Regions from separate parts of the Teichococcus aerofrigidensis genome, predicted to be linked through region 2. Evidence: predicted binding sites of a transcription regulator. Region 2 holds the regulator's gene; the other holds the start of a gene.

Region 1 (14,523 bases), on a different contig from region 2:
AGGCGGTCCGGCAGACCGCCGCCTTCCTCGGCGGCCCGCCCGCCGGGGCGATTGAAGCGGCGCCCGCCCTGCGTTAGGCCTTCGCCGAACAAGGAAGAGACCGATGCCGCACACCAAGATCCGCTTCAATGCGCAGGAGGCCCTGGTCTGCGCCATGGTGCTGATGTCCGCCTCCGACCAGCAGATGTCCGATGCCGAGCTGGGCATGATGGCGCGGCTGGTGCAGGAACTGCCGGTCTTCGACGGATTCCTCCCCGAGGAGATCGAGACGGTGACGGAGTCCTGCCTGACCCTGCTGCGGCAGAACGACGGCCTGGACCGCGCCTGCGCCCTGATCCGGGACACGCTGCCGCCCCGCCTGCGGGAGACCGCCTATCTGCTGGCCTGCGAGGTGGCGGCGGCGGATGGCGACGCCACCCAGGAGGAGTTGCGCTTCCTGCAGGACTTCCGCATCGGCCTGGATATCGACCGCCTGATCGCCGGCGCCATCGAGCGGGCGGCCAAGGCCCGCTACCAGATCGTCTGAGCCACTTTCCCTCCCGAGTCTCTCCCTCCGGCACGGAGCCGCCGCATGACCGAGGACGACCCCTTTCTGTGGCTGGAGGAGATCGAGGGGGAGCGCGCCCTCTCCTGGGTGGAGGCGCAGAACGCGGCCACCCTCGCCCGCCTCGCCGATGCCCGCTACGCCGCCGACCGCGACGCGGTGAAGGCGGCGCTGGACCGGCCGGACCGGCTGCCCTTCGTGACCCGCCGCGGCGCGCATCTCTACAACTTCTGGCAGGATGCGGCGCAGCCGCGCGGCCTGTGGCGCCGCACCACGCTCGACAGCTTCCGCCAGGAGCGGCCGGACTGGGAGGTGCTGCTCGACCTCGACGCCCTGGCCGCCGCCGAGGGCGAGGACTGGGTCTGGCGCGGCGCCGGCACCCTGCCGGGGACGCATGACCGCGCCCTGCTGCGCCTCTCGCGCGGCGGCGGCGACGCCGTGGTGCTGCGCGAATACGATCTCGCGACCCGCGCCTTCCCGGCAGGCGGCTTCGCCCTGCCGGAAGCCAAGGGTGGTGCCGACTGGCTGGACCGCGACACGCTGCTGGTCTCCCTGGCGCTCGACGCGGCCAGCTCCACCCGCTCCGGCTATCCGCGCAGCATCCGCCTGCTGCGCCGGGGCGAGACGCCGGGCGAGGCCCGCATCCTGTTCGAGACCGGCGTGGAGTCCATGGGCGCCTGGGGCGGGGTGGAGCGCGAGGACGGGCGGGAGATCCTGGTCTTCCAGGAGCAGCTCGGCTTCTTCGACCAGGCGATCCATCTCGGCGACCGCGAGGGCCGCTCCCGCCGCATCGACCTGCCGACCGACCTGCGCCTGTCCTGGCAGCGCGGCTGGCTCGCCGCCCAGCCGCGCAAGCCCTGGACGGTGGGTGGCGTCACCCACGCCCCGGACACCGTACTGGGCGCGCGGCTGGCGGAGGTGCTGGCGGGCGAGGCCCGCTTCCGCACGCTGTTCACGCCGGCGCCGCGCCGGGCCCTGCAGGGCTTCTTCTGGTGCGCCGGCCGGCTGGTGCTCTCCGTGCTCGACGAGTTGCGCCCCGTCTTCACCCTCCTCACGCCCGGCGAGGAGGGCTGGACCTCGGCGCCCGTCACCGGCCTGCCGGATATCGGCGTGGTCGGCCTCCGCCCGCTCGACGAGCGTGAGGACGAATCCGACGGCACGCTGCTGGTCATGGCGCAGGACCCGCTCACGCCGCCCGAGATGCTGCTGACGGACATCCGCCTGACGGCGCCGGCGGTGCTGCGGCGATCCTCGCCCGCCTTCGACGCCAGCGGCCTGGCCGTTTCGCGCCACGAGGCCGTCTCGACCGATGGCGAGCGCATTCCCTATGTGCAGATCGGTCCCCGCCACCAGGAAGGCGGGGGGAGCGGCGATGCGCCGGTCCACATGACCGGCTATGGCGGCTTCCAGATCCCGCTGCTGCCCGCCTACAGCAGCACCTCCGGCCTGCTCTGGCTGGCCAAGGGCGGCACGGCGGTCATCGCCAATATCCGGGGCGGCGGCGAGTTCGGCACCGCCTGGCACGAGGCGGGGCGGCGCCAGGGCAAGATCCTCTCGCACGACGACTTCGCCGCCGTCGCCGCCGACCTGGTGCGGCGCGGCGTGACGCGGCCCGGGCGGATCGCGGCGGAGGGCGGCTCGAATGGCGGCCTGCTGATCGCCAATATGCTGACCCGCTACCCGGAACGCTTCGGCGCGCTGTTCTGCACCATCCCGCTGATCGACATGCGCCGCTACACGCGGTTGCTGGCGGGGGCGAGCTGGAAGGACGAGTATGGCGACCCCGACAGGCCCGAGGACTGGGCCTTCATGCGCCACTTCTCGGCCTATCAGGCCGCCGTGGCGGGGCGGCCCTATCCGCCGATCCTGATCGCCACCAGCCGGCGGGACGATCGCGTCCATCCCGGCCATGCGCGGAAGATGGCGGCCAGGCTCCAGTCTCTGGGCTACGAGGCGCTGTTCTACGAGCCGGCGGCCGGCGGACATGGCTATGGCAAGGACAATGGCGAGGTCGCCGCCTTCTCCGCCCTGGGCAATGCCTTCCTGCGGCGCGCCATCGGCTGGGAAACCGCCTGACGGACGAAAAAACCCGCCTCCTAGAAGGGAGAGCGGGCATGCAAGCCGGACGCGGCCTAGTTGGCCGCCTCCGCCGGGGCCTCAGAGCGGCTTCAGGTTGATCGCGGCAGCCTTGCCGCGCTCCATGGCCACGTCGTAGCTGACCTTCTGATTCTCGTTCAGGCCCTGTAGGCCCGCCTTCTGGACGGCGGTGATGTGCACGAAGACATCCTTGCCGCCATCCTGCGGGACGATGAATCCAAAGCCCTTGGTCGCGTTGAACCACTTCACGGTGCCGGTCGCCATGGCGACGCACTCCTCTCAAATGCGGCGGCAGGGCATGAGCGCCCTTGCCTGTGGCCCATCCGGTTTCACGGCTTGAAGGCGACCGGGTCTCCGGAGGCACGGCAAGGCGATCGGCAGCGGTTGGCGAGAAGAAGTGGGGCAGATCGGCACCGCCCTGTCAACGCAAACCGGCGCCGTTTCGTAACGAACGCGTTAGCCCCCGCGCATGCGAAAAGGGGCGGCCCTGCGGCCGCCCCTCCTGCTGTTCCAGCCCGGGGGCCGGACCTCGATCCCGGAGGATCAGAAGTCCATGTCGCCGCCCATGCCGCCCATGCCGCCCGGAGCGCCGGCCGGAGCCTTCTTCTCCGGACGCTCGGCGATCATCGCCTCGGTGGTGATCAGCAGGGCGGCGATGGAGGCCGCGTCCTGCAGGGCGGTGCGGACGACCTTGGTCGGGTCGATGATGCCGGCGTCGACGAGGTTCTTGTACTCGTCGAGCTGGGCGTCATAGCCGTACTCGTAGGTGCCGTCGCGCAGGACCTCACCGGCGATCACGGCGCCGTCCTTGCCGGCATTCTCGGCGATCTGCTTCAGCGGCACCTGGATGGCGCGGCGAACGATCTCGATGCCGACATGCTGGTCGTTGTTGTCGCCCTTCAGGTCGGCGAGCTTGCCGGCGGCGCGCAGCAGGGCCACGCCACCACCCGGCACGATGCCTTCCTCGACCGCGGCGCGGGTCGCGTGCAGCGCGTCGTCGACGCGGTCCTTGCGCTCCTTCACCTCGACCTCGGTGGAGCCACCGACACGGATGACGGCGACGCCACCGGCCAGCTTCGCCAGGCGCTCCTGCAGCTTCTCGCGGTCGTAGTCCGAGGTGGTCTCCTCGATCTGCGCCTTGATCTGCTCCACGCGGCCCAGGATGTCGTCCTTGGCGCCGGCGCCATCGACGATCGTGGTGTTCTCCTTCTCGATGCGGATGGTCTTGGCCTGACCCAGCATGTCGAGCGTGACGGTCTCGAGCTTGATGCCGAGATCCTCGGAGATCACCTGGCCACCGGTCAGGATCGCGATGTCCTCGAGCATCGCCTTGCGGCGGTCACCGAAGCCCGGGGCCTTCACGGCGGCGATCTTCAGGCCACCGCGCAGCTTGTTGACGACCAGGGTGGCCAGGGCCTCGCCCTCGACATCCTCGGCCACGATCACCAGCGGACGGCCGGACTGCACGACGCTCTCCAGCAGCGGCAGCATCGGCTGCAGCTGGGACAGCTTCTTCTCGTGGATCAGGATGTAGGGGTTCTCGAGCTCGGCGATCATCTTCTCCGCATTCGTGATGAAGTACGGGGAGACATAGCCGCGGTCGAACTGCATGCCCTCGACGACGTCGAGCTCGGTCTGGATGCCCTTGGCCTCCTCGACCGTGATCACGCCCTCGTTGCCGACCTTCTCCATCGCCTGGGCGATCATCTCGCCGATCTCGGACTCGCCGTTGGCGGACAGCGTGCCGACCTGGGCGACCTCACCGGAGGTGGTGATCTTCTTGGTCTTGGCCTTCAGCTCCTCGACGACGACGGCCACCGCCTTGTCGACGCCACGCTTCAGGTCCATCGGGTTCATGCCGGCGGCCACGGCCTTGGCGCCCTCGCGGACGATGGCCTGGGCCAGCACGGTCGCGGTGGTGGTGCCGTCACCGGCCAGGTCGTTCTGCTTCGAGGCCACTTCGCGCACCATCTGCGCGCCCATGTTCTCGAACTTGTCGGCCAGCTCGATTTCCTTGGCGACCGTCACACCGTCCTTGGTGATGCGCGGCGCGCCGAAGGACTTGTCGATGACGACGTTGCGGCCCTTCGGGCCCAGCGTCACCTTGACGGCATCGGCCAGGATATCGACGCCGCGCAGCATCCGCTCGCGGGCACCGGCGCCGAACTTGACGTCCTTAGCAGCCATGATTCTCTACCTCTGTTCTGATCGGTTCGTGGGAAACGGGGGTCCGCAGGCTCAGGCCGCGATCACGCCCATCAGGTCGGATTCCTTCATGATCAGGAGCTCCTCGCCGGAGATCTTGACCTCGGTGCCGGACCACTTGCCGAACAGGACACGGTCGCCGACCTTCACGTCGAGGGCGACGAGGTCACCCTTCTCGTTGCGCGCGCCGGAGCCGACGGCGACGATCTCGCCTTCCTGCGGCTTCTCCTTGGCGGTGTCGGGGATGATGATGCCCCCCGCGGTCTTCTCCTCGGCGGTCAGCCGGCGGACGACGACGCGGTCATGCAAAGGACGGAAATTCATTGGCCCTCTCCTGACGCCCTATTGTGGCGCATTCAGCGACGGTTGCCTCTCCGGCCGGCGAGCCTGTTAGCACTCACTCCCGGAGAGTGCTGACGATCTAGGGCGCTCCTCGGAGGTCGTCAAGCGTTCGGCAGCACTCTTTGTCGAAGAGTGCCAAGGCACTGAAACCAGACGGTTTTTCTTGTCATCCGCTGGTCACGCCATGGCATGCTCTCCTGGCCCGAAAGGGGAACAGAACGGCCCGAAGGCCGGGCCGGCTACCAGAACGGAGACGATCGCCCATGCTGCTGCGGGATATCGAAGGCTTCGTCCGAATCCCGGATTGGCGCCTGACCACCGCCGAGATCCTCTACCACCTGCCCGATCATCCGGGCCTGCTGCAGAGCTTCGTCTGGCAGAAGGTGGATCATGCGCCCCGCTTCCCGGAGCTCCACCGCTTCCTGGCCTTCTGGCAGCGGGAGATCCATGGTCCGCTGCACTCCGTGCGGGTAGCGTCGAGCGCCCTGACCCGGCCCGCCGAATTTCGGTACGCCGAGGGCCAGTTCAACCTGCACTGAGAAGAAAACCGGCCGATTCCCCGCTCACGTCAGGAGCAGGAGCAGCGCCGAGAGCGTCACGGTGGAGAGCAGCGTCGCGATCAACACCGTGGCGCCGGAGCGCTCGGCACCGCTCATGTAGCGCCGCGCTAGGAAGAAGGCATTGGCGCCGGTCGGCATGGCGGCGGTGAGCACCGCCACGGCCAGCGCCTCCCCCCCCAGCCCGAGCGCCAGCCCGGCACCCCAGACCAGCCCCGGCATGAAGGCCAGCTTGAGGCCGCAGCCCATCAGCGCCTCGGGCCAGTCGCGCCGGGCATTGAAGGAGAGCAGGCTGGCGCCCAGGGTGAACAGCGCCACGGGCGGCCCCGCCTGCCCCACCAGGTCGAGGAAGCGGCGCGCGGTGGCCGGCACCGGAATGCCGGCCAGCGTGACCAGCAGGCCGAGCAGCACCGCCAGCACGATCGGGTTGCGCAGCACGGCGAGCAGCGTCGGCTTCAGGATCCGCGTCATCGAGGCCTGGCTGCTGTGCGCGAGCTCGGCCACCACCGTGGCCAGCGGCAACAGGATCAGCGAATGCAGGGCCAGGATGCCCAGCAGCAGCGCCAGCCCGCTCTGGCCGAAGACCGCCAGGATGACCGGGATGCCGATCATGTTGGTATTGCCGAAGCTGCAGTTGAGGGCGAAGGAGCCGGCCTCGGAGAGCCGCAGCCGCAGCAGCCGCCACCCCAGCAGCAGGGCCAGGCCATAGGTCGTCAGACAGCCGGCGAAGAACGCCACCGCCACCACCCCGCCGCCGGAATGGGGCGAGGTGGCGCCGGCGAAGAGCAGGGCCGGCATGGCCAGCTTGAAGGCGAATTCGTTGAGGCCGCGCAGCCCTTCCTCGCTCACCCAGCGCCGCCGGGCGAAGAGATAGCCGAGGCCGATCAGGGCGAAGATCGGCCCCAGGACATGCAGCAGCATGACGGGCCCGCCCATCGTCAGGGCTTCAGCAGTTCGTCGATGAAGGCGGGCAGCCAAGGCTGGCGGCCGCGGGCGCAGCGCGCCGCATGCAGGATCGACCGCGCCTCCGCCACCGTCTCGTGGAAGTCGTTGTTCACGAGCACATGGTCGAAATCCGCCCAGTGGCTGATCTCGTCCCGCGCCGCCTGCATGCGGCGGGCGATCTCCTCCGGCGAATCCTGACCCCGCCCGTGCAGCCGGCGTTCCAGCTCCGCCAGGCTCGGCGGCAGCAGGAACAGGCTAACCACATCCGCCGGCAAAGCCGCGCGCAGCAGGCGGTGGCCCTGCCAGTCGATGTCGAAGAGCACGTCCCGCCCGGCCGCCAGCGCCTCTTCCACCGGGGCGCGCGGCGTGCCGTAGCGGCGGCCGAAGACCCGGGCCGATTCCAGCAGCGCGCCGGATGCCTCCATGGCCTCGAACTCCGCCATGCTGCGGAAGAAGTAATGGACCCCCTCCTGCTCGCCCGGGCGCGGCGCCCGCGTGGTGGCGCTGACGGAGAGGCGGAGATCCTTCTCCCGCTCCAGCAGCGCCCGGCTGACCGAGGATTTGCCGGCCCCCGAGGGCGCGGCGAGGACGAGGCAGAGGCCCCGGCGGGAGATCCGGTTCATTCGACGTTCGCCGCCTGCTCGCGCAGCCGCTCCAGCGCGGCCTTCAGGTCCAGGGCGATGCGGGTCAGCCCCAGGCTGGCCGACTTGGCCCCCAGCGTGTTCGATTCGCGGCCGAACTCCTGGGTCAGGAACTCCAGCCTGCGGCCCACCGGCCCGGGTTCCGCGAGCAGGGCGCGGGCTGCGGCCAGATGCGCGCCGAGCCGGTCCAGCTCCTCCCGCACGTCGGATTTCTGCGCCAGCAACGCCACTTCCGCCGCCAGCCGTTCCTCCGGCACCCGGCGCTCGCCTTCCAGCATCTCGGCCAGCGCCGCCCGCAGCCGGGCCCGGTGCGCTGCGGGCTGGGCGGCGGCCTCGCCCAGCGCCACCTCGCGCAGGGCGGCGATCTCGTCGAGCAGGGTGGCGAGGATGGCGGCGAGCTTCTCCCCCTCCCCCCGGCGGGCGGCCGCCAGATCGTCGAGCGCCAGGGCGAAGGCCCGGGAGAGCACGGCTCGCCGGGCCTCCTCCTCGCCCGCGGCGGGATCGGCCGCTTCGGCCCGCAGCACGCCCGGCAGGGCCAGCACCGCCTCGGCGCGCGGCGGCGGGCAGCCGGGGATGCGCGCGGCCACCGCCAGGACGAGCAGGATGGCCTGCTCCAGCGCCACCGGATCCGGCGTCAGGCGGGGCCGCTGCTCCTCCCTCTTCAGGGACAGCGTGGCGGAGATGTTGCCCCGCTTGAAGCGCACCCCCACGGCCTCGCGCAGCGGTGCCTCCAGAGGATCCAGCCCGGGCGGCAGGCGCAGGCGCAGATCCAGCCCGCGCCCGTTGACGCTGCGCAGTTCCCACACGAAACCCGTACCGTCCGGCAGGGCTCCCGACTGCCGGGCGAAGCCGGTCATCGACGAAATGGCCATGACCGGCCTTCTCTTCCCCTCCGGCACAGGATGCAAGACATGGCGCGCCGAGACTGGACGACGATCGCCATCACCGGCGCCTCCTCCGGCCTTGGCCTGGCTCTGGCCCTGGGCTGTGCCCGGCCCGGCGTGACGCTGCATCTGACGGGACGGGACGAGGCCCGCCTCGCCGGCGCGGCCAACCGCTGCCGCGCCGCCGGAGCCCAGGTGCGCGAGACCACGCTCGATGTGCGCGATGCCGGGTCGGCGGCCCGTTGGGTGGAGGGGATGGATCGGCTGGACCTGCTGGTCGCCAATGCCGGCGTCTCCGGCGGCACCGGCGGGGTGGCGGAACCGTCCGGGCAGACCCGGGCGATCTTCGCGACGAACGTCACCGGTGTGCTGAACACCGCCCTGCCCGCCCTGGACAGGATGGCGGCGCAGCCGCCGGGCGCCGACGGCATCCGCGGCCGGGTGGCGGTCATCGCCTCGGTCGCCGCTTTCGTCGCCACGCCGGGCGCCGCCGCCTACTGCGCCAGCAAGGCCGCCGTGCAGCGCTGGGCCGAGGCGCATGACGCGACCGAGCGTTACCGGGGGCTGCGCATCCACGCCGTCTGCCCGGGCTATATCCGCACCCCGATGACGGCGGTGAACGACTTCCCGATGCCCTTCCTGCTGACACCGGAGGCGGCGGCGCGGCGCGTCCTGCGGGGCATCGAGGCCGGCCGGGCGCGAATCGCCTTCCCCTGGCCGACCTATGCCATGGCCCGCCTGGCCGGCGCCCTGCCCATGGCGCTGCGCGCCGCCATCGCCGCCCGCCTGCCCGCCAAGCCGGTGGGACGAGGCTGAACAGCCGGCCTAGGGCGTGGCCCTGCGTCGCTCGATGGCGCGCCACCGGGCGACGTTGCGGTTGTGCTCCTCGAGGGTCCGGGCGAAGGCATGGCCGCCGGTGCCGTCGGCCACGAAGTAGAGGTCGTCGGTGCTGTCGGGCCGCAGCACCGCGCGCAGCGACTCGATTCCGGGGCTGGCGATCGGCCCGGGCGGCAGCCCGCGGTTGCGGTAGGTGTTGAACGGATGCTCGCGGTCCAGGTCGGCCCGGGTCAGCGCCCGGTCCAGCACGGCGCCGTCGGCCGCGGCATAGGCCACCGTCGGGTCCGATTGCAGGGGCATGTTGCGGCGGAGGCGATTGATGAAGACCGCCGCCACCCGCCCCCGCTCCTCCGGCATCCCGGTCTCCCGCTCGACGATGGAGGCCAGCACCAGCGCCTCTCGCGGGCTGGCCAGGGGAAGATCCGGGGCCCGCTCCTTCCACAACCGGTCCAGCGCCTCGCGCATGGCGGCGGCGGCACGCCGCACCACGCCGGCGCGGTTGTCGCCCCAGCTATAGGCATAGGTCTCCGGCAGCAGCTCGCCCTCGTCGATGGTCGGCAGGTCGCCATACAGGCCCTCCGCCTGCTGCAGGATCGCCGCCATCTGCCGGGCGGTCAGACCTTCCGGCAGAGTCAGACGGCGCTGCACGGGGCGCGCGGTGCGGAGCACGGCCAGCACGTCGCGCAGCGAACCCTGGGCGGGAAAGAGGAACTCGCCGGCCCGCAGCGGCCCCTCCTCCCGCGTCAGCCAGACGGCCGCGGCGAAGAGGCGCGGATCACGGATCACTCCTCGCTCGGCCAGGGTCGCGCCGATGGTCTGGACACCGCCGCCGCGTTCGACCACCACCGGCGTCGCCTGCGCCAGCGGGCCCGGCGCCGACCAGCTGCGCCAGCCCCACCAGGCCGTTCCGGCGCCGGCCACGACCAGGAGAAGAAATAGGGTCAGCAGGAACATCCAGAACTTGCGCAAGATCGGCCCTCCTCGTCGGCAAGCGGGGAAGGAGGCTGAGCCAGGGCCGCGAGCCCTTCACCCACCTGATGCTCAGATGGGGCTGGCCGGGCGGAGGGGAAGAACCTGCCGCCCGGCCGGAAGTGCCTCAGCCCGCCTTGCGGAACAGGATGCTGGCATTGGTGCCGCCGAAGCCGAAGCTGTTCGACAGCGCCACGTCGATCGGCCGCTCCTGCGGCTGCAGCGCCACCCGGTCGATCACGCTCTCCCGCGAGGGCTTGCGCAGGTTGAGGGTGGGCGGCGCCACCCCGTCCCGGATGGCGAGGATGGAGAAGACCCCTTCCACGGCGCCGGCGGCGCCGAGCAGATGCCCGATCGCCGACTTGGTGGAGGACATGGCGAGGCCACGCGCGGCCTCGCCGAAAAGCCGCTCGACCGCTTCCAGCTCCAGGTCGTCGCCCAACGGCGTCGAGGTGCCGTGGGCATTGACGTACTGGATCTGCTCCGGGGTGACGCCGGCGTCGCGCAACGCCGCCTTCATGGCCCGGAAGGCGCCTTCATGGCCCTCGGCCGGGGCGGTGATGTGATAGGCATCGCCCGACATGCCGTAGCCCAGGACCTCGGCGTAGATCTTGGCGCCGCGCTTCCTGGCGTGCTCGTACTCCTCGAGCACCAGGATACCGGCGCCCTCGCCCATGACGAAGCCGTCGCGACCTTCGTCCCAGGGGCGCGAGGCCTCCTGCGGCGTGTCGTTGTAGCCGGTCGAGAGGGCACGGGCGGCGCAGAAGCCGGCCATGCCGATATCGCTGATCGCCGCCTCGGTGCCGCCGGCGACCATGACATCGGCATCGCCCAATGCGATCAGCCGTGCCGCGTCGCCCAGCGCGTGCACGCCGGTGGCGCAGGCCGTGACCACGGCGTGGTTCGGTCCCTTGAAGCCGTATTTGATCGAGACATGGCCGGAGGCCAGGTTGATCAGCGCCGAGGGAATGAAGAAGGGCGACAGGCGGCGGGCCTTGCCGGCCCCGACCAGCAGGGCGTTCTCGGCGATGGCGGGCAGGCCGCCGATGCCGGAGCCGATCATCACGCCGGTGGCGTTCCGATCCGCCTCACCCTCGGGCATCCATCCCGAATCCTCGACCGCCTCCGTCGCCGCCACGAGGGCGAGCTGGATGAAGCGGTCCATCTTCTTCTGGTCCTTGACCGGGACCCACTCGTTGAAGTCGAGCTTTCCCTCGGTCTTGGCGCCAGCCGGAACCTCGCCGGCGATACGCGCCGGCAGGTCCTTGGCATCGAAGAGGCTGATCGGGCCGATGCCGCTCTCGCTGGCGAGCATCCGCCGCCACACATGATCGACGCCGACGCCGAGCGGGCATGCAATGCCCATCCCGGTGACGACGACGCGTCGCGGCGTCGTCAGAGAACCGAACACGCGTTATCTCCCCCAGACGTCTACTTGCGCGGCGCGGATGGAAGGCCCTCAGGCGGCCTTCTGCGCCTCGATATAGTCGATCGCGTCCTTGACGGTCGTGATCTTCTCGGCCGCGTCGTCGGGAATCTCGACGCCAAAGGCCTCCTCGAAGGCCATCACCAGCTCGACGGTGTCGAGGCTGTCGGCCCCCAGGTCGTCGATGAACGACGCCTCGGACGTGACCTTGGCTTCCTCGACGCCGAGGTGCTCGACAACGATCTTCTTCACCTTCTCGGCGGTATCGCTCATCGCCCGAGTCTCTCCTGCTTGCAGACGCTGCCGGCATTCCGGACGGGGACCGCCCCCGTCGTCGACCTGCGCGGCATTAACATGGAAGCAAGCCGGGGAACAGATTTCCCGGCCGTTCCGTTTCAGGTCATCGCCATCCCGCCGTTCACGTGCAGGGTGGCGCCGGTGACCCAGCCGGCGGCATCGGATGCCAGATAGGCAACCGCGGCCGCGATATCAGTGGCCTCGCCCATGCGGCCCAGCGGAATCCGCTCCATCAGCCGGGCCTTCTGCTGCTCGTTGAGCGCATCGGTCATCGGGGTGCGCACGAAGCCGGGCGCCACGACATTCACCGTGATGCCACGGCTGGCCACTTCCTGGGCCAGCGACTTGCTCATGCCGATCAGCCCGGCCTTGGCGGCCGCATAGTTCGCCTGGCCGGGATTGCCGGTGACGCCGACGATCGAGGCGATCGAGACGATCCGGCCCGAGCGACGCTTCATCATGCCGCGCAGCGAGGCGCGCGCCAGCCGGAACGGCGCCGCCAGATCGACCTCCAGCACGTCCGACCAGTCCTGGTCGGACATCCGCATGGCCAGGCCGTCCCGGGTGAAGCCGGCATTGTTGACCAGGATGTCGAGCCGCCCGAGCTCCGCCTCGACCTTCTCGATCAGCGCCTGCGGCGCGGCGGGGTCGGACAGATTGGCCGGCGCCACCAGCGCGCCCTCGCCCAGCTCGTCGGCCAGCTCGCGCAGCACCGCCTCACGCGTGCCCGAGAGCGCCACCTTCGCGCCCTGCGCATGGAGCGCGCGGGCGATTGCGGCGCCGATGCCGCCCGTGGCGCCGGTCACCAGCGCCACCTTTCCATCCAGTCCGAACATGCCGCTCATCGCCTCACAACGTCTTGAGGAAGGCTTCGATCTCGGCGGGCGTGCCCACCGACAGGGCCGCGGCCTCCGGCGCCAGGCGACGCATCAGGCCGGTCAGCACCTTGCCGGCGCCGATCTCGACGAATCGGTCGCAGCCCAGCTCGACCATGGTGCCCACGCATTCCCGCCAGCGCACCGTGCCGGTCACCTGCCGGACAAGCAATTCGCGGATCTCGGCCGGGTCCGTCGCCTTCGCGGCGGTGACATTGGCCACCACCGGCACCAGCGGTGGGCGCAGCTCGGCCAGGGCCAGCGCCTCGGCCATGGCGTCGGCGGCGGGCGCCATCAGGGCGGAATGGAAGGGCGCCGAGACGGGCAGCAGCATGGCACGCTTGATGCCCTCGGCCTTGGCGAGGGCGACGGCCCGCTCCACGGCGCCGCGATGGCCGGAGATCACCACCTGGCCGCCGCCATTGTCGTTGGCCGCCTCGACCACCTCGGTGCCCTCCGGCCCCTCGGCGGCGCGTTCGCAGATCGCCTGGGCCTGGGCCATCTCGGCGCCGAGCAGCGCCGCCATGGCGCCGAGGCCGGCCGGCACCGCCTTCTGCATGGCCTCGCCGCGCAGCCGCAGCAGGCGGGCGGCGGTCGGCACGTCGAGGCTCTGCGCCGCGGCGAGCGCGCTGTATTCGCCGAGCGAATGTCCGGCGACCAGGGCCACCTGCGACTTCAGGTCGAAGCCGCCCTCCTGCTCCAGCACGCGCATGACCGCCAGGCTGACGGCCATCAGCGCCGGCTGCGCGTTGGCGGTTAGGGTCAGCTCCTCGGCCGGCCCCTCGAACATCAGGCGGGAGAGGTTCTGCCGCAGCGTCTCGTCCACCGCCTCGAAGACCTCGCGGGCGGGGGCGAAGGCCTGGGCCAGCTCGCGGCCCATGCCGGGCGCCTGGCTGCCCTGGCCGGGAAAGACGAAGGCGATCGGCATGGCGGTGTCGGCTTTCCTCTGCGCTGACAGCCGGCCGGCAGGCCGGATCCGGCGACAATCCCTGTGTGGAGCCGGGCGGGGTAATGGCGCTGCCCCCCGGTGTCAACAATCGAGCGTCATCGGGATGTCATCCCGAGCCCCCCTGGGAGGGCCCTGCCCGCCCGCGCTCCCGCGATGACGGCGAAGCCCCGCGGCCACGGCATGGCCGGCGCGCCCTGTGGATAAGGCGGTTTACGCGGCGGGGCAATTATGGTTTACGCAGCGCCACCCTGCCGGGCGCGGAGGCATCGCGCCCGGCTATGCCCGTTTGCGCTCTCCGGCATGGGCCGGAGCAGGCTTGGGCTGAGACAGCCACAGGGAGATCCCATGCCGTTGTATGAGACCGTGCTGATCGCACGAAACGACCTGACGCAGCAGCAGGTCGAGGCCATCACCGACCAGGTCGCGGGCGTCGTCACCGAGGCGGGTGGCGAGGTCAAGAAGCGCGAGTACTGGGGCCTTCGGGGCCTGGCCTACCGCATCAAGAAGAACCGCAAGGGGCACTACATGCTCCTCGGCCTCGACTGCCCGGCGGCCGCCGAGCAGGAAGTGGCCCGCCAGCTCGGCCTGAATGAGGACGTGCTGCGCCACATGACGCTGCGCGTCGAGACGATCGACGAGGCGCCCTCCGCCATCCTGGCCAAGCGCGGCGACGACCGCGAGCGCGACCGCGGCTTCCGTGGCCCGCGCCCGCCGGCGGGGCGCTTCTCCTCCGGCCGCACGCGTGAGCGCAACGACGACCGTGAGGAGTATCGCGCCCGCTCGCGCGATGATTCCGAGAACACCGGCGGCGAGGAGTAATCCATCATGTCCGACACCAGCGAACCGAACATCGCCGCCCGTCGCCCCGCCGTGGGCGCCCGCCGGCCCTTCTATCGCCGCCGCAAGTCCTGCCCCTTCTCCGGCCCGAACGCGCCGAAGATCGACTACAAGGACG
Region 2 (14,523 bases):
TGCCGATCTTCCAGCAGGCCCTGGTCGAGGGCACGAAGGAAGGGCTGAACGGCTTCCGGCCGAACATCAACACCTCCTCCAACTGCTGGAACATCCGCGACTGGTACTGGTCCTGACGACCACGCGCCGCGCCGCCCACCGACCTTCCACCACGACCAGCCTCCAGGAGCCCGTCCATGTCGCCTCCCGTCGATCGCATCGCCGGCGATGAACGCCTGCCCGCGCAGGCCGATGTCGTCGTCATCGGCGGCGGCATCATCGGCGTCTCCGCCGCCTACGCCCTGGCGCAGAAGGGGCATTCGGTGGCGCTGATCGAGAAGGGCCATGTCGGCGGCGAGCAGTCGAGCCGGAACTGGGGCTGGTGCCGCCAGCAGGGCCGCGACCGCCACGAGATCCCGCTGGCGCGCGAGAGCCTCGCCATCTGGGGCCGCCTGCACGAGGAGATCAACGCCGATCTCGGCTTCCGCCGCCGCGGCGTCATGTGGGTGACGAAGGACCCGGCCGAGCTCGCCTCCTGGGAGCGCTGGGCGAACATGGCGCGCGAGATGCAGGTGCACAGCCACATGCTGAGCGCGGCGGAGGTGAAGGAGCGCCTGCCGGACAGCCAGGCGGGCTGGGTCGGCGGCATGGAGACGCCGAGCGACGGCCGCGCCGAGCCCTCCATGGCGGCGCCGGCGCTGGCCGCCGGGGCGCGGCGGCTCGGCGTGAAGCTGTTCCAGAACTGCGCGGCGCGGGGCCTCGAGACCCAGGGCGGGTCGGTGAGCGGGGTGGTGACGGAGAAGGGCACCATCCGCACGAGCGCCGTGCTGCTGGCCGGCGGCGCCTGGTCCACCCTGTTCTGCCGCCGCCACGGCATCGCCCTGCCGCAGCTGATGGTGAACGGCACCGCCTTCCGCACCACCACGGGCGAGATGCTGCTGGCCGGGGCGCTCGGCACGCCGGGGCACTGCATGCGGCGGCGGGAGGATGGCGGCTACACCGTCGCCTTCCGGGGGCGCGGCACGGTGCACATCACGCCGGACAGCCTGCGCTATGGCCGGCAGTTCTGGCCCACCTTCGTGCAGCGGCGGGCCAAGCTGAAGCTGACGCTGGGTCGGCCCTTCTTCCAGGCCCTCCTCGCCGGCGCCCGCTGGTCGATGAACGAGGTGACGCCCTTCGAGAAGACCCGCGTGCTCGATCCGGCGCCGGACATGACGCTGGTGGAGCAGGCGCTGGCCTCGCTGAAGGCCGACCTGCCGAGCCTCGGCGAGCTGGAATGCGCCGAGGCCTGGGGCGGCACCATCGATTCGACCCCCGACGCGGTGCCGGTGATCTCGGCGGTGGACGGGCTGCGCGGCTTCTTCCTGGCCACCGGCTTCAGCGGCCACGGCTTCGGCATCGGCCCGGCGGCGGGGCGGCTGGCGGCAGACCTGGTGGCCGGGGACGCGCCGATCGTCGATCCCACGCCCTATCGCTACAGCCGGCTGGTGGACGGCACCCCCCTGGCGCCGGCCGGAGCACTCTGAGTCGGGGCGGTCAGCCCAGCAGCTGCCCGATCACCCGCGCGGTATAGTCCACCACCGGGATCACCCGGCGATAGTTGATCCGCGTCGGGCCGATGACGCCGATGGCGCCGACGATCTGCTCCTTGCCGTCGCGGAAGGGCGCCACGACCATCGACAGCCCGGCGCTGCTGAACAGCCCCGATTCGGCGCCGATGAAGATCTGCACGCCCTCGCCGCGCTGCGCCAGCTCGAGCAGGCGCAGCATGGTCTCCTGCGCCTCCAGCCGCTCGAACAGCGCCTGGATCTCCTGCACGCGGGCAATCTGGTCGAGGTTCTCCAGCAGCTTCGCCTGGCCCCGCAGGATCAGCGAGCCGCCGCCGCCGCCGGCCCAGGTGGCCAGCCCGGACTCGATCATCTGCTGCGTCAGCGCGTCGAGCGCCGTGCGGTTGGCCTGGATCTCGTCCGCCACCGTGGCGCGCGTCTCCTCCAGCGTGCGGCCGGAGAGGCGGGCATTGATGAAGTTGCTGGCCTCGCTGAAGGCGCTGGGGGGCAGGCCGGGCGGCACCTCGATGACGCGGTTCTCCACCTGGCCATGCGCGTTCACCAGCACCACCAGCGCCCGCCCGGGCGAGAGGGCGACGAACTCGATATGCTTGACCGCCGCCTCGGTCTTGGGCGCCACCACCAGCCCTGCGGCGCCGGCGAGGCCCGAGAGCATCTGCCCGGCCTCGGACAGCGTCTCCTCCATGCTGCGGCCCGAAGCGGCGCAGCGCGCGGCGATGGCGTCGCGGTCCTCCTCCGAAAGGTCGCCGAATTCCAGCAGGCCGTCCACGAAGAGGCGCAAGCCACGCTCGGTGGGCAGGCGGCCGGCGGAGGTGTGCGGCGCGAAGAGCAGCCCGGCCTCCTCCAGATCCGCCATGGCGTTGCGGATGGTCGCCGGCGAGAGGGTCAGCGGCAGCCGGCGCGAGAGGGTGCGCGAGCCCACCGGCTCTCCCGTCTCCACATAGAGCTCGACGATCTGGCGCAGGATCGCCGCGCCGCGGCTGTCGAGTCCCGCCGCGCCGGCGGCCTTGCGGCCGGACGAGAAGAACGACGAAGCGGATCCCCTGGCCAAGTTCCTCGTATCCTTCATCGGGACAGCTCTTTTTGCCTCCCTCTCAAGCAGGCGTGAAGCCCCGTGGCGCCGACGCGGCGCCATCCTGTCATGCGCCGACACATCATGGCCACGAAGCCGTTGCATCCTCCCTGTAATTCGGAGTGCCGCAGGGCGCGGACAAGCGCAGGAGGGCATCATGACGGATATGACCGGTTCCCGGATCTGGCCCCTGGCCCTGCTCGGCTGGCTCGCCGCCGTCCCCGCCGCCACACGCTCCGGCGAGGCGGCCGGCGCCGCGCCGCAGGAGACCCGGACCGCCCCGAGGATGGAACAGAACCGCGCCGCGCCGCTGTCGCGCTACAGCGATTCGGGCACCGGCCCGGCCGCGCCGCGCCAGGAGCGGAAGGGATGAACAACCCGGTGATGAACGGCTTCCTGGCCGCGCTGCTGCTGTTCGGCCTGGGCGCCGGTGCCGCCGGCCTGCTGCTCGACCGCGCCTCGCGCCACCCGGCGGCGGCCACGGCGCTGCTGGCCCTGCTGCTGATCGGCCTGTCCTGGGGCGGCACGGTGATGCTCAGCGAATGAGCCTCAGCCGCGCCAGAAGCGCGGCATGAACAGGATCAGCACGGTGAAGAGCTCGAGCCGGCCCAGCAGCATGGCGAAGCAGAGCAGCCACTTGGCGCCGTCCGGCAGGTTGCCGAAATGCCCGGCCGGCCCGATCACCGGACCAAGCCCCGCGCCGACATTTGAGAGCATGCTGACGGCCGCGCTGGCGCTGGTCAGGAAATCCAGCTCCATCGCCATCAGCAGGATGGTCAGCACGCCGTAGCAGATGAAGTAGAGGGTGAAGAACACCACCACCGAGCCGATCACGTCATCCGGCAGCGGCTTGCCGTCATAGAGGCGGGGAAAGACGCCGCGGGGATAGAGCAGGCGCAGGAACTGGCCGCGCAGCATGACCGCCATCACCTGCAGGCGGAAGATCTTCATGCCGCCGGTGGTGGAGCCGGTGCAGCCGCCGACGAACATCAGGCCGAACACCAGCCCCACCACCCCGCCGCCCCATTGCGTGTAATCGGCCGAGGCGAAGCCGGTGGTGGTGACGATGGAGACCGTGGCGAGGGCCGCGTGCTGCAGCGCTTCCCAGACCCCGTAGGTGCCGCGCAGCACCAGCCAGAGCGTCAGCCCGGCGGTGACCGTTGCGACCAGCCCGAGCAGCGCGCGCACCTGGCTGTCGCGCAGGATGGCCCAGTCCCGCCGCACGAGGCGGACATAGAGGACGAAGGGCAGCGCGCCGGCCAGCATGCCGGCGATGGCGATCCAGTGCACCGCGGGATTGTCCCAGCGGGCGAGCGACTGGTCGGAGGTGGAGAAGCCGGCGGTCGAGATGGTGGTGAGCGCATGCGCGGCGGCGTCCAGCGCGTCCATCCCGGCCAGCGCGTAGGCGAGGCCGCAGAGCACGGTCAGCGCCAGATAGGTCAGGACGATGGCCAATGCGATCTGCCGCACGCGCGGCATGACCTTCTCCGAGCGGTCGGAGCTTTCGGTGCGGAAGAGCTGCATGCCGCCGACGCCGAGGGTCGGCAGGATGGCCAGCGCGGTGGCGATGATGCCGATGCCACCCAGCCATTGCAGCAGGGCGCGCCAGAGCAGGATGCCCGGTGGCGCCTCGTCCAGCCCGCTGACCGCCGTGGAGCCTGTGGTGGTCAGGCCGGAGACGGATTCGAAGACCGCGTTTGTCAGGTTGCCGCCAAGGCCCGGATGCTGCGACAGCAGGAAGGGCACGGCGGCGAAGGCGCAGATGGCGAGCCAGCTCAGCGGCGTCAGCACGAAGGCCTGGCGCAGGTTCAGCCCGGCCTGCAGCTCGCAGCGGGTCAGGCGTTGCAGCAGCCCGCCGGCCAGCGCGGTGCCGAGGGCCGAGGCGGCGAAGGGCCGCCAGTCGGGATGGCCCTGCGACAGGTCGAGCAGGGCCGGCAGCAGCATGAAGCCGCCCAGCACCAGCAGCATGCGCGCGATGAGCTGCAGCACCGGGCGCAGCGGAGGCGGCGCCCAGTGGCCACCCGCCGCAGGGGTCGCCGCCGGGCCGGATCGGGCGCCGCCGGGCGGCGGACGCGCCGTGGCGTCGCTCACGCGCCCTGGCCCGGGGCGCTGCCCGGCAGGGCGATCAGCGCCTCCGCCGCCTCGCGCGCCGTATAGGCCATGACGGCGATGATGTCGTCGCCGGGCGCCACGGTGGTGGCCGCGTCCGGGATGAAGGCCCGGCCGTCCCGCACCACGGCGCCGATCAGCATGCCCGCGGGCACGCCCACCTCCCCCAGCGGCGCCGAGACGAGGCGCGAGCCGGCCAGCGCGCGCGCCTCGATCACCTCGCCGAAATCGCCGCGCAGCTGGTAGATCTGCGCCACGGCGCCGCGCCGCACATGGCGCAGGATGGAGGAGATGGTGATGCTGCTCGGGCTCACCACTGCGTCGATGCCGAGGGAATCCACCACCGGGGCGTAGGAGGCCTTGTTCACCAGGGTGATCACCCGGCCGCAGCCGGCCCGCTTGGCCAGGACGGACACGAAGATGTTCGTCTCGTCGTCGTTGGTGACGGCGACCAGGGTATCGACCTCGGCGATATTGGCCTCCTCGAGCAGTTCGCGGTCCAGCGCATCGCCCTGCAGCACCACGGTCCCGCTGCCGAGCGTCTCGGCGATGTGGGCGGCGCGTTCCGCCCCGTGCTCGATCACCTTGAGCGAGACCAGCGCGTCGCGCTTCAGCATCCGCGCCAGATGCAGGCCGACATTGCCGCCGCCGACGATGACGACCCGGCGCGCCGCCTGCTCCCGGTGGCCGAACACCGCCATCACGCTGTCGACATGCTCGGGCTGGGCGATGACATAGACATCGTCGCCGCAGGCCACCTGATCCTCGGGGCCCGGCACGAAGGCCCGGCCCTCCCGGACCAGGGCGACGACGACATAGCCCCGGCCCTCCGCCGCCTGCCGCAGCTGGCCCAGCCGGGCGCCGGCGATGCCGCAGCTGGCATCGTCGCAATGGATGCCGAGCAGCTGCACCTTCCCGTCGGCGAGCGGCACCATGTCGAAGGCGCCCGGCGTGCGCAGGCGGCGGGCGACACCGCGCGCCACCTCCACCTCCGGCGAGATCACCACATCGACCGGCGGCGGCCTGGCCTCGCGCCAGATCGGCTCCAGATAGCCATGATGGCGCAGCCGGGCGATGCGACGTTTCACATGGAACAGTGCATGGGCGACCTGGCAGGCCACCATGTTCACCTCGTCCGAGCGGGTGACGGCGATCAGCAGGTCGGCCTCCCGCGCCCCGGCGCGGCGCAGCGCCTCGGGATGCGAGGCGAAACCCACCATCCCCCGCACGTCATAGCTCTCGTCCGCCCGCCGCGCCGCCTCGGCCGAGGCATCGATGACGGTGACGTCATTGCCCTCCATCGCCAGATGCCGGGCGATGGTGGTGCCGACCTGCCCGGCGCCGCAGATGATGACCTTCATGACCACCGCGCTCCCGCCTGCGCTTCTGCTCTCAAGGCCGCGCGTCGCCGCCGGGTTGCGCGATGAAGGCGATGCCGCAGCTCAGATGGTAGAGGCTGCTGGCCGGGGCGGGCTCCGGACTCATGCCGCCTTCCGCCAGCCGGCGTTCATGCCAGAGCCCGTCGGGCCGCAGATAGGTGGCGAGCACCCGCCGTGCCTCCGCCTGCTCGGCCGGGTCGCCGCCCAGCGCGGCGGATTTCAGCCGCTCGGTCTGCGGCCAGAGGCGGGCGCCGCCGGCGATCACCCGCCCATCGCTCCAGACCGCGTCGCGCAGGGCGCCGGTGGCCGGGTCGCGGCCATGCGCGGCCAGGAAGCGGCGCAGCGCCGCGACCGCGCCGGCGGGAGCGGGCCGGCCGGACAGCCGTGCCTGCCAGTCGAGCAGCCAGAGCCATTCGCTGTGGTGCCCCGGCTCCGCGCGGTGCGGCGATTCCAGCGGGCGGAGGTCGTCGTCGTAGAACTCCGCCAGGCAGCCATCCGGCAGGAAGCGGGCCAGGAAGAGGTTCAGCAGCGCCTCCGCGCCGCGCAGGAAGCGGACCTCGCCGAAGGCCTCGGCGGCGGCGAGGCGCGCCTCCAGCAGATGCATGTGCGGATTCTGCCGCCGGGGCAGGGCGGGAGGGAGGGATTCCAGATAGCCGCCCGAGGCATGCGCCAGCCGCTGCTCGATGAAGTCGTCCAGCGCCAGCGCCTCGCGCCGGAGCGGCTCCGGCGGCGCCACGCGGCTGGCGGCCGCCAGCGCCAACAGCACGAAGGCGTGGTCGTAGAGGTCGCGCCGGCTATCGATGACGCGGCCATCCAGCGCGAAGCGCCAGGCATAGCCGCCGTCCGGATGGGCGGCGGTGCGGCGCAGGAAGTCGAGGCCGAGTTCCACGGCCTCGTCCGCACGTGGCAGGCCATGCCGCCGCGCCAGGGCGAAACTGTAGATCTGACGCGCCGCCACCCGCAGGCGGCGGAAGGTGGCCGTGCAGGCATGGTCGTCCAGGGTGAGGCTCTCGTGGAAGGCACGCGCGCGCCAGTCGATGCCGCGCTCCAGCCAGAGCGGCCATGCCCGTCGGCTCAGCCAGAGCCAGAGATCCTCACCTTCCACAGGCCCGGCCGTTAACCCGGCCACCCGGCCGGCGTCCAGGGGCCGCCGGGGCGCCTCATTCAGGCAGCGCGCCGTGCTGCCGCAGGAAGCCCAGCAGGGGCAGCAGCGGCAGGCCGAGGATGGCGCTGTGCTCGCCCTCGACCCTGTCGAAGAGCTGGATGCCCGGCCCCTCCAGCCGGTAGGCGCCCACCGAATGCAGCACCGCCTCGCCCTCCAGCGCCAGGTAGCGGTCGAGGAAGGCCTCGGTGAAGGGGCGCATGGCGAGCCGCGGCGCCGCCACATGCTGCCAGACGCGCCGGCCGTGCCGCCAGGCCACCAGCGCCGTGTGCAGCACATGGGTCCGGCCCCGCAGCGCCAGGAGCTGGGCACGCGCCGCGGCCATGTCCGCCGGCTTGTCGTACCAGTCGTCGCCGCAGACCAGGAGCTGGTCCGCGCCCAGCACCAGCGCCTCCGGCTCGCGCCGGGCGATGCGCCCGGCCTTGGCCTCGGCCAGCAGGAGCGCGGCCTCCGCCGGCGGGATGCCCTCGGCCCGCGCGGCCTCCTTCAGCGCCGCCTCGTCCACCCGGGCGGGGTGCGCCTCGAAGGCCAGCCCGGCCCCGCGCAGCAACGCCGCGCGGGTGGCGGAGGAGGAGGCCAGCAACAGGCGGATCACGCGCCGATATCCGCCGGCTTCGGGGGCGGCGCCTGGTTGCGGCGGGTGTGCCACGCCTCCATGAGCTGCAGCACGGTCGCCGCCGTCTCCTCGATGGAGCGGCGCGTCACGTCGATGACCGGCCAGCCATGCGTGGTGCAGAGCCGGCGCGCCGCCTGGATCTCGGCCTTCACCGCCTCGAAGTCCACATAGTCGTTGGTGTCCTGCCGCACGCCGCCGCTGCCGATCAGCTTCAGCCGGTGCCGGCGGATGTCGATCAGCGCCGTCGTGTCGATGGTCAGCCCGATCACCGGGCAGGGCGGGTCGAGTAGCTCGTCCGGCAGCGGCGCGCCGGGCACGATCGGCACATTCGCCGCCTTGATGCCGCGATTGGCAAGGTAGAAGCAGGTCGGCGTCTTGCTGGAGCGGGAGACGCCCACCAGCACGCAATCGGCCTCGGCGATGCCGGCCACGCCCTGGCCGTCATCATGCGCCAGCACGTAATGCATGGCGTCGATGCGGCGGAAATAGTCGGCGTCCAGCACGTATTGCGCGGCGCGCTTCTCCCGCGCCTGCTGGCCGATCTGCGCCTGCAGCAGGTCCATCACCGGGTCCAGCACCGACAGGCAGGGGATGCGGAGCTGCTGGCACACCTCCTCCAGCGCATGCCGCAGCGAGCGGTCCACCAGGGTGAACATCACCGGCCCGGGCTCGGCCTTGATCCCCTCCAGCACCTGCTCGAGCTGCAGATGCGAACGCACCAGGGACCAGCGGTGATGCACCACATGCGGGTCGGCGAAGCGCGACAGGGTGGCGCGGGCGATGGAATTCAGGGTCTCGCCGGTGCTGTCGGAGACGAGATGCAGGTTGATCATGCGGGGCGGGCGTTTCCGTGGTTCAGGCTGTGGTCTTGCCGGGGAGGTTTGTCGGGGGATCGGTCAGGGGAGAATAGCGGGGATTGCTGTGGACATTGGGGAAAACCGAGCGGCAGCGGAAGGCCCCTGGGTGAATCGGGGATGAAATCCGCATTTTCAGGGGGTTGGGGGCAACTGGGCACATCTGTCCGCAGGACTCTGTGGAAAAGCCCGAAAACCGGCCTTTAAGCTGGGTTTCCGCTCGAGTCGGGCCTGTGGAGAAGCTTGTGGACAGACACCGGCGATATTGTGTCCCCCTTATCCACAGGGCCTACAGACCCCCCATCTTTCTTAAAGACTCTTTTTCAGAGAAAGGGGCGCCATGGAACACGCATCGAAGCCACTGCTGCGCGCCCTTGCCGGGGAGGCGATCTGGCCCCCGCCCTTCTGGCTGATGCGCCAGGCCGGGCGCTACCTACCGGAGTACCGGCAGCTGCGGGCCCAGGCGGGCGACTTCATCCGCCTGTGCACGACGCCGGAACTGGCCGCGGAAGTGACGCTGCAGCCGCTGCGCCGCTACGGCATGGACGGGGCGATCCTGTTCAGCGACATCCTGATGCTGCCCTGGGCCATGGGGCAGGGGCTGCGCTATGCCGAAGGGGAAGGCCCGCTGCTCGAGCCGCTGCGCGACGCGGCGGCGATCGCGGCGCTAGACCCCGAGGGCGCGCGGGCGCGGATCGCGCCCATCCTGGAGACGGTGGCGCGGGTGCGGGCCGGGCTGGCTCAGGAAGCGCCGCGCGCCGCCCTGATCGGCTTCGCCGGAAGCCCCTTCACCGTGGCCTGCTACATGGTGGAAGGGCGGGGTGGCGGTGAGTTCGCCCAGGCCAGGCGGATGGCCTATGGCGACCCGCTCCTGTTCGGAAAATTGATCCGTATCCTCGTCGATTCAACCGTGGATTACCTCCTGGCCCAGGCTGAGGCCGGCGCGGAAGCACTGATGCTGTTCGACAGCTGGGCGGGCCTGCTGCCGCCGGCGCAGTTCCGCCGCTGGTCGATCGAGCCGGCGGCCGCGATCGTGCGCGGCATCCGCAAGGTGCGGCCGGACATCCCGCTGATCGGCTTCCCGCGCCTGGCCGGGCCGCTGCTGGTGGAATACGCCCAGCGGGTAGGGGCGGAGGCCGTGGCGATGGACACCGGGATGGACCCGCGCTGGGCGGCGGCGCAGGTGCCCGCGCAGGTCACGCTGCAGGGCAATCTCGACCCCCAGGCGCTGGTCGCCGGCGGGGCGGCGCTGGAGGCGGAGGCGCGCGCGATCCTGGCGGCGATGCGGGGAAGGCCCTTCGTCTTCAACCTGGGCCACGGCATCGTGCCGCCCACGCCGCCCGAGCATGTAGCGGCGCTGGCGCGGCTGATCCGCATCGGCTGAGGCGGCCGGCGCCGCAACAGCGCGCGGGCCATGGGCGTTCCCTCCTGGATGCTCTTCAGGGGGCCCCCTCCCCTGGGGCCCCCGTGGAGCCGCGCATGACCCCTGTCCGTTACGATTCCGCCCTGGAGCGACCCGCCAAGGACGAAGCCGAGACCGTGTCGCGTCTGGCGGCGGCGCTCAGAACCATCGGTGAGACCACCCTGGCCGATGAAGGCCATGCCCTGCGCGGCGTGCACGCCAAGAGCCACGGCCTGGTCAAGGGGGAGATGACGGTGTCGGAGGGCCTGCCGGCCGAGCTGGCGCAGGGCCTCTTCGCCACGCCCGGGCGTTATGCGGTGGTGATGCGCTTCTCCACCAATCCGGGCGACCTGCTGGACGACAGCATCACCGTGCCGCGCGGCCTCGCGCTCAAGGTGCTGGACGTGCCGGGCGCCCGCCTGCCGGGCGCCGAATCCGGCCGCAACCAGGATTTCGTCATGGCCAACGCGCCGGCCTTCGCCGCCGCCGACCCGAAGGCCTTCGCCGGCAGCCTCAGCCTGCTGGCGCGCACCACGGATCAGCCGCAGGGCCTCAAGAAGGTGGCCTCGGCGGTGCTGCGCGGGGCGGAGAAGGTGGTCGAGGCTGTGGGCGGGGAAAGCGCCCTCCTCAAGAGCCTGGGCGGCCACCCCGGCACCTCGATCCTGGGAGAGACCTTCTGGACGCAGGTGCCGCTGCGTCACGGCGCGTATGTCGCCAAGCTTTCGGTCGCGCCGGTGGCGCCGGAGCTGCTGGCGCTCGCCGGCAGCAAGGTCCCCACCTCCGGCCACCCGGATGCCCTGCGCGACCAGGTGCGGGCGCATCTGAGCGCGCATGGCGGCGCCTGGGAGGTGCGCGTGCAACTGATGACCAATCCCGAGACCATGCCGGTGGAGGATGCCTCGGTGGCCTGGCCGGAGGAGGAGAGCCCCTATGTCGCGGTGGCGCGCATCACCGCGCCCCCGCAGCCCGGCTGGGATGCGGCGCTGAGCCGCGAGATCGACGATGGCATGGCCTTCAGCCCCTGGAACGGCCTGGAGGCGCATCGCCCGCTGGGCGGCATCATGCGGTCCCGGCGGCCGACCTACGAGCAGTCCGCCCGCTTCCGCGCGGCGCACAATGGCTGCCCCGTGATGCGCTGAGGGATGCGCCGGGGCGGCCGCGGCCCGCTTCCCCCGGCCGTCCCGGAAGCGCAGCGCCCCGGTGCCATAGAGCGGCCGGCGGCAGACCTGGCGGGAGACCAGGAAGGCCAGCGGCAAGGTCGCCATCAGGAGCATGGCGAGGGCGTGGTTGCTGGTCATCTCCATGACGATGACGGCGGGGACGGTCGAGGGAGCCGGGCGGGGCAGCGTGTCCGGCAGGTGGCGCGGCCCATGGATCAGCGCGCTGGTGGGGCTGGTGGCGACAGGCTCCGGCCTGCTTAGACCCCCTCCGGGTCCTGGCCCTGACGCCGGGCGGGCCCTGATGCGGGGCCGGCTCTTGTCGCGGGGCGGGCTTCGCCGGTATCCCGCGGGGGTGAGGTGAAGCGATGCGCGTGCTGGTCCTGGAGAATTCACCCCTGGCGCCGATCGGCCATTTCGGTGACTGGCTGCGGCGGCGGGGCGCCCGGCTGGAGGTGCGGCCGGGGTCGGAGGTGGCGGAGGGCCCGCTGCCCGGGGCCGATCTGATCGTCAGCCTGGGCTCGCCGCGCGCGGCCTATGAGACAGAGGACTGGATCGCCCGGCAGCGCGCGCTGCTGGCGGCCTGGATCGCGGCGGAGCGGCCGGTCATCGGCCTGTGCTTCGGGGCCCAGATGATCGCCGCCGCCATCGGCGGCACGGTCGCACCCAGCGGCACCTTCCACGAGGGCTGGATGGAGACGCAGGACTGCAGCGGGCCGCTCTGGCGCGGCCCCTGGATCCGCTGGCACGGCGACCATGTCACCCTGCCGCCCGAGGCCGAGGTGATGGCGCGCTCCGAGGGCACCATCCAGGCCTTCCGCCATCGCCGGGCCCTGGGGTTGCAGTTCCACCCCGAGGCGAACGCCGGCTGCATCGCCGACTGGATCGGCTTCACCCCGCCGGAGCGTCTCGCCGCCAGGGGCATCGATACGGCGGCGCTGCTGGCCCTGACGCGCGAGCGCGACACGGCCTTCGCGGCGCGGCGGGAGGCGCTGTTCGGGGAGATGCTGCGGCTGGTGGGCCTCTGAGGGCGGCGCCCCGATCGCGCCCCCTACCGCTTCGACAGATCGACCAGCCCGGCGAAGCCGGTCTCGGTGCCGAAGGCCAGATGCGTGCCGGTGGCGTTCCAGGCGAGCGCCGAGACCGGTCCGCGCCCGGGTGCCGCGACCGGGACGATCTTGCCCGAGCCGATCTCGGCCATCAGCACCAACCCGTCCTGGAAGCCCGCCGCCACCACCTCGTGCTGCGGGTGGCAGGCGACCTGGGTGCAGAGCACGCCGTCGCCGCCCGCGAGTTCGAGCGGCGGCTTGCCCATCGGCCCGCCGGCGAAGAAGGGCCAGAGCACGATGCAATCCGCCCCGGCGGTCGCCAGCCAGCGGCCCTTGGCGGTGAAGGAGAAGGACTTGATCTTGGAGGGGTAGCCGGACATCCGCATGTCCTGCTGGTCGGTCAGGCGCCAGCCATGCAGGGCGTTCTCCTGCATCGTCGTCACGACATGCGTGCCGTCCGGGCTGAAGGCGACGCGCTGGTGACTGCCCTTCCAGGGCAGGACGCGCGGCTTGTCCTCCTTGCTGTTCACGAACCAGAGGCTGGCGCCGTTGTAGTGCCCGGCGGCGATGCGCTTGCCCTTGGCATCGAAGGCGACGCCGCCGACGGTGGAGGGATGCGCCAGCGTCTTGAGCCGCGCCCCCGCCCCGTCCAGCAGGTGCACCTGCTTGCCGACCGAGGCGGCGCGCAGGCCGGAGGGGTGGCTGGCGAGGTGCTCCACCCATTTCATGGCGCCGAAATCGGCCAGTTCCGTGACCGTGCCGTCGCCCGCCACGGTGATGAGCCGGCCGTCGTCGCCGCCCGAGAGGAAGCCGCCGGCCACGTCCGGCACCAGGTCGAGGCAGGCCCCGTCATGCGCCTCGATCCGCCGCCAGCCGGCCGCGGCCTCCGCCGCGTCGGCCAGGCGCAGCGTGCCGTCGCCGAGCGCGAAGGCGGCGCTGCTCCCCTCCCGCCCGAAGGCGACGGCGACGATCCAGGCGCCGAACTCGGCGGAGGTGCCGCGCTCGCGCAGCAGAAAATCGGCCTCGGCGAGGCCCGCCTGCGCCGCGTCGCTCATGCCGCCTCCACGGCGCAGCCCTCGAAGCCGCGGCGCAGCTGGGGGCGGTTCAGGTTGCGGCCGATGAAGACGATCTTGGAGTGGCGCGGCTCGCCCTCCTTCCAGGGGCCGATGAAGTCGCCATCGGCGATCATGTGCACGGCCTGGAAGGCGAAGCGGCGGTCCTCGCCCTGGTAGGCCAGCACGCCCTTGGTGCGCAGCAGATCCTGCCCCTTCACCTGCAGGAGCTGGCCAATCCAGGCGTTGAACTTCTCGGGGTCGATCGCCTTGTCGGTCTCGAAGGAGACGCTCATCACCTCGTCGTTGTGCTCGTGCTCGTCCGAGGTCAGGAAGTCCGGCGCGTGCTGCAGGATGCGCTCGAGGCTGAAGGCCTCGCGGCCGATGACGCTGTCGATCGGCACGTCGGACTTGGTGGCGCGGCGGATCTCGGCATAGGGGTTGATCGACTTGATGCGGCGCTCGACCTCGGCGGCCTCCTCCTCGCTCACCAGGTCCATCTTGTTCAGCACGATGAGGTCGGCGAAGGCGATCTGCTCCTCCGCCTCGGCGCTGTCCGCCAGCCGGGCCAGCAGGTTCTTGGCGTCCGCGACGGTGACGATGGCGTCGAGCCGCGTGGCGCGCTTGACGTCCTCGTCCATGAAGAAGGTCTGCGCCACGGGGGCGGGGTTGGCGAGGCCCGTGGTCTCGACGATGATGCCGTCCAGCTTGCCGCGCCGCTTCATCAGCCCGCCCAGGATGCGGACGAGGTCGCCGCGCACGGTGCAGCAGATGCAGCCGTTGTTCATCTCGAAGACTTCCTCGTCGGCATCGATGACGAGGTCGTTGTCCACGCCCAGCTCGCCATACTCGTTGATGACCACGGCGTACTTGCGGCCGTGGTTCTCGCTGAGGATGCGGTTCAGCAGGGTGGTCTTGCCGGCTCCCAGATAGCCGGTCAGCACGGTGACGGGGACGGTGTCGGCGGTCTCGCTCATGGATGACGGCTCCTGCCTGAGGGGGCGCGGTTCGAAGTCCTTGGGGCTGCTATATGATACGCTTCGCCCCGGCGGTCACGGGGGCGCATGGCTGCTGCCCTGAAGGGCCGGGCCAGGGGGCTCCGGCCACCGAGGCCCCCGGCGCGC

What was found. Region 2 encodes HrcA, which represses chaperone genes, less so after heat shock. Its sites were predicted from a motif close to GTTNGCACTCNCNNNNNGNGAGTGCNAAC; they were not measured.
Region 1: groES (co-chaperone GroES) is a predicted target of HrcA. The motif match lies at 5,236-5,264, and genes of this name have one in related genera.

Annotation. Positions count from the first base shown of each region.
Region 1 is NZ_JBSXMU010000032.1:2,345-16,867, forward strand. Features, by position in the region: partial or broken gene ACVMLK_RS09300 (ATP-dependent DNA helicase) at 1-77, shown strand, start outside; gene ACVMLK_RS09305 (tellurite resistance TerB family protein) at 104-526, shown strand; gene ACVMLK_RS09310 (prolyl oligopeptidase family serine peptidase) at 572-2,620, shown strand; gene ACVMLK_RS09315 (cold-shock protein) at 2,702-2,905, opposite strand; gene groL (chaperonin GroEL) at 3,185-4,828, opposite strand; gene groES (co-chaperone GroES) at 4,880-5,170, opposite strand; gene ACVMLK_RS09330 (usg protein) at 5,452-5,727, shown strand; gene ACVMLK_RS09335 (AEC family transporter) at 5,752-6,681, opposite strand; gene gmk (guanylate kinase) at 6,684-7,313, opposite strand; gene ACVMLK_RS09345 (YicC/YloC family endoribonuclease) at 7,310-8,203, opposite strand; gene ACVMLK_RS09350 (SDR family NAD(P)-dependent oxidoreductase) at 8,243-9,031, shown strand; gene mltG (endolytic transglycosylase MltG) at 9,041-10,021, opposite strand; gene fabF (beta-ketoacyl-ACP synthase II) at 10,149-11,432, opposite strand; gene ACVMLK_RS09365 (acyl carrier protein) at 11,481-11,720, opposite strand; gene fabG (3-oxoacyl-[acyl-carrier-protein] reductase) at 11,843-12,580, opposite strand; gene fabD (ACP S-malonyltransferase) at 12,594-13,547, opposite strand; gene rpsF (30S ribosomal protein S6) at 13,914-14,387, shown strand; gene rpsR (30S ribosomal protein S18) at 14,394-14,523, shown strand, end outside.
Region 2 is NZ_JBSXMU010000031.1:16,113-30,635, reverse strand. Features, by position in the region: gene ACVMLK_RS09265 (peptide ABC transporter substrate-binding protein) at 1-116, shown strand, start outside; gene ACVMLK_RS09260 (NAD(P)/FAD-dependent oxidoreductase) at 177-1,505, shown strand; gene hrcA (heat-inducible transcriptional repressor HrcA) at 1,516-2,616, opposite strand; gene ACVMLK_RS09250 (hypothetical protein) at 2,777-2,992, shown strand; gene ACVMLK_RS09245 (hypothetical protein) at 2,989-3,165, shown strand; gene ACVMLK_RS09240 (TrkH family potassium uptake protein) at 3,169-4,710, opposite strand; gene trkA (Trk system potassium transporter TrkA) at 4,707-6,089, opposite strand; gene ACVMLK_RS09230 (AGE family epimerase/isomerase) at 6,121-7,212, opposite strand; gene ACVMLK_RS09225 (Maf family protein) at 7,268-7,861, opposite strand; gene ACVMLK_RS09220 (pyruvate, water dikinase regulatory protein) at 7,861-8,718, opposite strand; gene hemE (uroporphyrinogen decarboxylase) at 9,080-10,123, shown strand; gene ACVMLK_RS09210 (catalase family protein) at 10,219-11,280, shown strand; gene ACVMLK_RS09205 (type 1 glutamine amidotransferase) at 11,667-12,326, shown strand; gene ACVMLK_RS09200 (WD40 repeat domain-containing protein) at 12,350-13,402, opposite strand; gene ACVMLK_RS09195 (CobW family GTP-binding protein) at 13,399-14,376, opposite strand.